DNA from 2 places in the Streptomyces sp. TM32 genome. Region 1 is predicted to be linked to the other one. Evidence: riboswitches for the same ligand, from Rfam matches in the RefSeq annotation. Region 1 holds a riboswitch; the other holds the start of a gene.
What was found. Region 1 has a riboswitch for glycine ahead of gcvT (glycine cleavage system aminomethyltransferase GcvT). Riboswitches for the same ligand answer to the same signal wherever they lie in the genome.
Positions count from the first base shown of each region.

Region 2: it holds a riboswitch for glycine, as region 1 does, so the genes downstream of both, gcvP (aminomethyl-transferring glycine dehydrogenase) here and gcvT (glycine cleavage system aminomethyltransferase GcvT) in region 1, are expected to answer to the same signal.

Region 1 is NZ_SDIG01000140.1:4,802-8,002, reverse strand. Features, by position in the region: gene EST92_RS24600 (AAA family ATPase) at 1-645, opposite strand, end outside; glycine riboswitch at 921-1,016, shown strand; gene gcvT (glycine cleavage system aminomethyltransferase GcvT) at 1,168-2,295, shown strand; gene gcvH (glycine cleavage system protein GcvH) at 2,425-2,802, shown strand; gene glyA (serine hydroxymethyltransferase) at 2,898-3,201, shown strand, end outside.
Region 2 is NZ_SDIG01000132.1:6,341-9,541, forward strand. Features, by position in the region: gene gcvP (aminomethyl-transferring glycine dehydrogenase) at 1-1,680, opposite strand, end outside; glycine riboswitch at 1,869-1,965, opposite strand; gene EST92_RS23965 (PRC-barrel domain-containing protein) at 2,080-2,466, shown strand; gene EST92_RS23970 (DNA polymerase IV) at 2,373-3,201, opposite strand, start outside.

The DNA.
Region 1 (3,201 bases):
CCGGTCGAGCAGGACCGCCGAGCCGACCCCGTACGGCAGCCGGTCCGCCTCCGCCGCGCCGACCAGCCGGCCCACCGCCCCGCGATGACGCGCGAAGGCGTAGCCCGACACCCCGCGCCCCCGCGACTCCTGGCCGGACAGCGCCACCTCCGGCGGCACGTCGAGCAGCACCAGATGCAACCCGCGGCCGCCGCGCACCGCGGAGCGGGCGAGCCAGCCGCGCACCCACGCCAGCGTCCCGCAGTCGTGCACCACCACGCTGTCGCCGGAGCGCAGCGCACGGCGCAGCGCCAGATAGTGGGCGGCCCGGACCAGCGGGCGGTAGAGGGCGTAGGGCAGCCGGCGCAGCCGGCCGCGCTCCCAGCGCTCGCGGACGTCCTGCGAATCGATGCGGTGCACCAGGGCGCCGCGCCGGTCCAGCGGCGGCACCACGCGGTGCATCAGGGTGCTCTTGCCGCTGCCCGGCAGCCCGGAGACCACCACCAGATCACCGGCCGGGAACCGCAGCTCGACCACGCCGCGCGCCCGCCCCGCACCCCGCAGATCCACGACCCCGGCGCGGCGGCCGGGCCGCAGGACCGTGCGCCGCGGACGGCCGCCGCGGGACACCGCGGCGGCCGCTCCCGGCACGCGGCCGGGACGCACGGCCTCAGTGGGCACGACCTCTGAAGTGGCACCGTATGCCGCTTCTCCGTGCACCGTGATCACCCTCCCCGTCCGGTTCTGTTCCGGTTCGAGTCCGTCCCGTACCCGCAGAGTGTCAAGAAAAGGTAATGCCCATCAAGACGGTTGCCCGATCCGCCCACGTCATGGGCGGGCCGCCCACCAGGGCTGCTGTATCGGGCGATCCCGTGCAATGATGTGGCCGCCACGTGCACACCGCGTCTCACTTGTGCACCGCCAACTCCATACCGGCCGCTTGAACCCGCGCGGGAGAGTCCCCGGCCGCCATGGCGGGGCGCCGAAGGAGCAAGTCCTCCCTTGAATCTCTCAGGCCCCTATACCGCACGGGCGAGGCAGATCTGAAAAGCGAGTCACCGCCCGGTTGACGGGGTGGCTCCACCCAAGGTGCAAACCGGGTCCGTTCGCGGGATCCCGGTGAACCTCTCAGGTTCCGATGACAGATGGGGAGAACGTCCTCTCACCCATGCCTGGGAGCCCAGAACCATGACTGATGCCCCCCGCCGTACTGCCTTGGATGCCACCCATCGGGCGCTCGGCGCGACCATGACCGACTTCGCCGGCTGGGACATGCCGCTGCGCTACAGCAGCGAGCGCGACGAGCATGTCGCCGTCCGCACCCGCGCCGGCCTTTTCGACCTCTCCCACATGGGCGAGATCACCGTCACCGGCCCGCAGGCCGCCGATCTCCTCGACTACGCGCTGGTCGGCAACATCGGCGGCGTGAAGACCGGCCGCGCCCGCTACACCATGATCTGCGAGAAGGACGGCGGCATCCTCGACGACCTGATCGTCTACCGCCTGGCCGACCAGGAGTACATGGTGGTCGCCAACGCCTCCAACGCCCAGGTGGTGCTGGACGCGCTGAGCGCGCGGGCGGGCGGTTTCGACGCCGCGATCCGCGACGACCGCGACGCCTACGCGCTGCTCGCGGTGCAGGGTCCGGAGTCCCCCGGCATCCTCAAGGCGCTGACCGACGCGGATCTGGACGGCCTGAAGTACTACGCGGGTCTGCCCGGCACGGTCGCCGGCGTCGAGGCGCTGATCGCCCGTACCGGCTACACCGGCGAGGACGGCTTCGAGCTGTTCGTCCGGCCGGCGGACGCGGTGGCCCTGTGGGAGGCGCTGTCCGCGGCCGGCAAGGACGCCGGGCTGGTGCCCTGCGGTCTGTCCTGCCGCGACACCCTGCGCCTGGAGGCGGGCATGCCGCTGTACGGGCACGAGCTCACCACCGCGACCACGCCGTTCGACGCGGGCCTGGGCCGGGTCGTGAAGTTCGAGAAGACCACCAACAACGGTGACTTCGTCGGCCGCGCCGCGCTGGCGGCGGCCGCCGAGCGCGCCGAGACGAACCCGCCGCGCAAGCTGGTCGGTCTGCTCGCCGAGGGCCGCCGGGTCCCGCGCGCGGGCTACCCGGTCGTCACGGCCGACGGCACGGTCATCGGCGAGGTCACCTCCGGGGCGCCCTCCCCCACCCTGGGCAAGCCGATCGCCATCGCCTATGTCGACGCGGCCTACGCCACCCCGGGCACCGAGGGTGTCCACGTGGACATCCGTGGAAGCCATGAGCCGTACGAGGTCAGCGCGCTGCCCTTCTACAAGCGGCAGAAGTAGCGGGCCGCTCCCGCCGGGAGCCGCCCGCGGCGCGCACCCGTGCGTCGCACTGTGCAAGATCCCTTCCCTTGGCTCCGCCAGGGGCGACCCGCTTCACGACCACACCCTCGCGTACAGGAGAATCGAGCCATGAGCAACCCCCAGCAGCTGCGCTACAGCAAGGAGCACGAGTGGCTGTCGGGCGCCGAGGAAGGCGTCTCGACGGTCGGCATCACCGAGCACGCGGCCAACGCGCTCGGCGACGTCGTCTACGTGCAGCTCCCCGAGGTCGGTACCACGGTCGCGGCGGGTGAGACCTGCGGCGAGCTGGAGTCGACCAAGTCGGTCAGCGATCTCTACTCGCCCGTCGACGGGGAGATCACCGAGATCAACGAGGACGTCGTCAACGACCCCTCGCTGGTGAACTCCGCCCCGTTCGAGGGCGGTTGGCTGTTCAAGGTGAAGACCAGTGGTGAGCCGGCCGAGCTGCTCTCGGCCGACGAGTACGCCGCGTTCATCCAGGGCTGAGCCGCCGGCTCCCCGTCCGCCACCGCCGAGTGGAAGCTCCCCCGGCCTCCGTCCGGGAGATCCCCATCGCGCCCCTGACTCCCCAGGAAAGACTCATGTCGCTTCTGAACAGCTCCCTCCATGAGCTCGACCCCGATGTCGCCGCCGCCGTCGACGCCGAACTCCACCGCCAGCAGTCCACCCTCGAAATGATCGCGTCGGAGAACTTCGCCCCCGTCGCCGTCATGGAGGCCCAGGGCTCCGTCCTCACCAACAAGTACGCCGAGGGCTACCCCGGCCGCCGCTACTACGGCGGCTGTGAGCACGTCGATGTCGTCGAGCAGATCGCCATCGACCGCATCAAGGCCCTGTTCGGCGCCGAGGCCGCCAACGTCCAGCCGCACTCCGGCGCGCAGGCCA
Region 2 (3,201 bases), on a different contig from region 1:
GACGACGGCCAGCCGCTCCTCCAGCTCCTGGATGAGCGTGAGGTAGCCCGCGGCCTGGTCGGCGGGCGCGAACGGGTGCAGCTGGCCGAAGGCGGGCCAGGTGACCGGCTCCATCTCCGTGGTGGCGTTCAGCTTCATCGTGCAGGAACCGAGCGGGATCATGCCGCGGTCCAGCGCGTAGTCCTTGTCGGCGAGGGTGCGCAGGTAGCGCAGCATCGCGGTCTCGGAGCGGTACCGGTGGAACACCGGGTGGGTGAGGTAATCGTCGCCGCGCAGCAGCGTCTGCGGCAGCGCGTCGGCGACGGCCGCGTCCAGCTGCTCGATGTCGCCCTGCACGCCGAAGGCACCCCAGACACCGGCGAGCTCGGCGCGACCGGTGGTCTCGTCGCAGGCGATGCCGACCAGGTCGGCGTCGATCTGCCGGAGGTTGACCCCGGCCTCCCGGGCGGCGGCGACGACCTCGGCCGCCCGGCCGGGCACCCGCGCGGTCAGCGTGTCGAAGTACGCACCGTGCACGATCTCCACACCGCCGGCCCGCAGACCCTCGGCGAGGATCGCCGCGTAGCGATGGGTGCGCCGGGCGATGGTCCGCAGGCCCTCAGGGCCGTGATAGACGGCGTACATCCCGGCCATGACGGCGAGCAGCACCTGCGCGGTGCAGATGTTGCTGGTGGCCTTCTCGCGGCGGATGTGCTGCTCACGGGTCTGCAGTGCGAGGCGGTAGGCTTTGCTGCCGTCGGCGTCGACGGAGACGCCCACGAGGCGGCCGGGCAGGCTGCGGGCGAACTGGTCACGTACGGCCATGAAGCCGGCGTGCGGGCCGCCGAAGCCCATCGGGACGCCGAAGCGCTGGGTGGTGCCGACCGCGATGTCCGCGCCGAGCTCGCCGGGCGAAGCCAGCAGCGTCAGGGCCAGCAGATCGGCGGCGACGGTGACGATCGCGCCCAGCTGGTGGGCCTGCTCGATCAGGGCACGCGGGTCGCGGACCGCGCCGGAGGCGCCGGGGTACTGGAGCAGCACGCCGAAGACGCCGCGCTCGGCGACCTCGGCGGGGATCCCCTCGCTCAGGTCCGCGACCACGACCTCCACGCCGGTCGGCTCGGCCCGGGTCTCGATCACGGCGACCGTCTGCGGCAGACAGTCGGCGTCGACCAGGAAGACGCCCTGCTTGACCTTGCCGACCCTGCGGGACAGCGCCATGGCCTCGGCCGCGGCGGTGCCCTCGTCCAGGAGGGAGGCGCCGGAGGTGGGCAGCCCGGTCAGCTCGGCGACCATGGTCTGGAAGTTCAGCAGCGCCTCCAGGCGGCCCTGCGAGATCTCCGGCTGGTAGGGCGTGTACGCGGTGTACCAGGCCGGGTTCTCCATGACGTTCCGCAGGATCACCGTCGGGGTGAACGTGCCGTAGTAGCCGAGTCCGATCATGGACGACAGCACCTGGTTACGGTCCGCGAGGCCGCGCAGCTCCGCCAGGACCTCGGCCTCGGTACGGGCCTGCGGCAGGCCGAGCGCCTCCGCGCTCTTGATCACGTCGGGTACGGCGGTGGCGGTCAGTTCGTCCAGCGAACCGAATCCGACGTGCGCGAGCATCTTCGCCTGCGCCTCGTGGTCGGGACCGATGTGCCGGCGCGCGAAGGGGGTGCCGCTTTCCAGCTCGGTCAAGGAGATGCGGTTGGTGGTCATCTGCGGGGGCCTCCTGGTCGGTGCGACCTACGAGGGGCACCACGGCGCGGGTGCCCGGACGGCCTCCCCCTCTGTCATCTCAACCTGAGAGCTTCACCGGCCCGCGCGAGGCGGCCCGGCTTTCACCGTCGGTGAGGAGGGGTCCCGGAGCTGTGCCTTCCGCGGCCCGCCCTGCTTTCCAGAGTGACCTCGTCCATGCGGTACGTGTGCCTGAGAGATTCCGGGGAGGATTTGCTCCTTCGGCGCCCTGGTCGCGAACGACAAGGACTCTCCCGCACGGGGTCTACGGCCATTCGCCAGCCTACCAGCGCGCCACTCGAAGGATCCTTCGAGTGGCCGGGGCATGAAATGTGCCGTTTGGTAGTTGTCACAGGGCAGTTGCGACCAATTGGAGGGGCCGTGCAAACCGATATCGATCCCCGGAGCCTGATCGGCCGCAAAGCGTTCGACCGGAACGGCGCCAAAATAGGCACGATCGACGAGGTCTATCTCGACGACGCGACGGGGGAACCGGAGTGGGCAGCCGTGCGCACCGGACTTTTCAGCCGGGACGCGTTCGTCCCCCTCGAGCCCAGCAAAATGGTCGGTGAGGGCCTGCACATTCCCTACGACCGCAAGCTGATCAAGGACGCGCCGGACTTCGGCGTGGGCCGCCATCTCTCCCCCGAGCAAGAGCTCCAGCTCTACCACCACTACCGCTTGGATATCTCCTCCCCCACCGATCCGGTGTCCTCACCCGGTTCCGGCGACAGCGAGTTCGGCAAGATCGCCGGCTCGGACGACTGAGCCTCCGCCGGCGCCCCGCCCACCAGCGGCAGGGGCTCCCCCGGCCGCAGCGCCGGGTCCTCGACAGCAAAGGTCCGCACCCTTCCCGGTGCGGACCACGGCGTTTCGAAGCGGATGGTCACCCTCCCCACACCGCTCCCCTGCACCCAGCCGGCACCGTACTCGTCGTGCACCACATCCAGGCCCGGGTGCCAGCGTCTCGGCAGCTCCTCCCCGGCTTCCTGCACCTGCGCCGCGCCACCCTCCGCCACCGCCGCCTTCGCGGTCTCCGCCGCCTCCCGCTCCGTCGCCAGCTGGGCGAACAGATCCTCCTGTGTGAAGTCGGCCAGCCCGCTGACCCCCACGCCCAGCAGGCGGACGCCGCCGGTGGTGTCCACCGTCTCCAGCAGCCGTACAGCGGCCTCCCGTATCACCGCAGGGTCGTCGGTGGGCCCCCGCAGCGTGTCGGAGCGGGTCAGCGTCGAGAAGTCGTAGTTCCGCACCTTGATCACCACCGTGCGCCCGGAGCGCCCGGCCGCCCGCAGCCGCTGTACGCAGCGGTCGGCCAGCCGCAGCACCTCGCTGCGGACCCGCGCCCGGTCGGTCAGATCGACCTCGAAGGTGTCCTCGACCGAGATGGACTTCGCGTCCCGCTCGGCCACCACCGGGCGGTCGTCCCGGCCCAGCGCCATGGCGTAGAGCCCGGCGCCGTGCGCCCGGCCCAGCAGCCGCACCAGCTCGGCCTCGCCGGCCTCC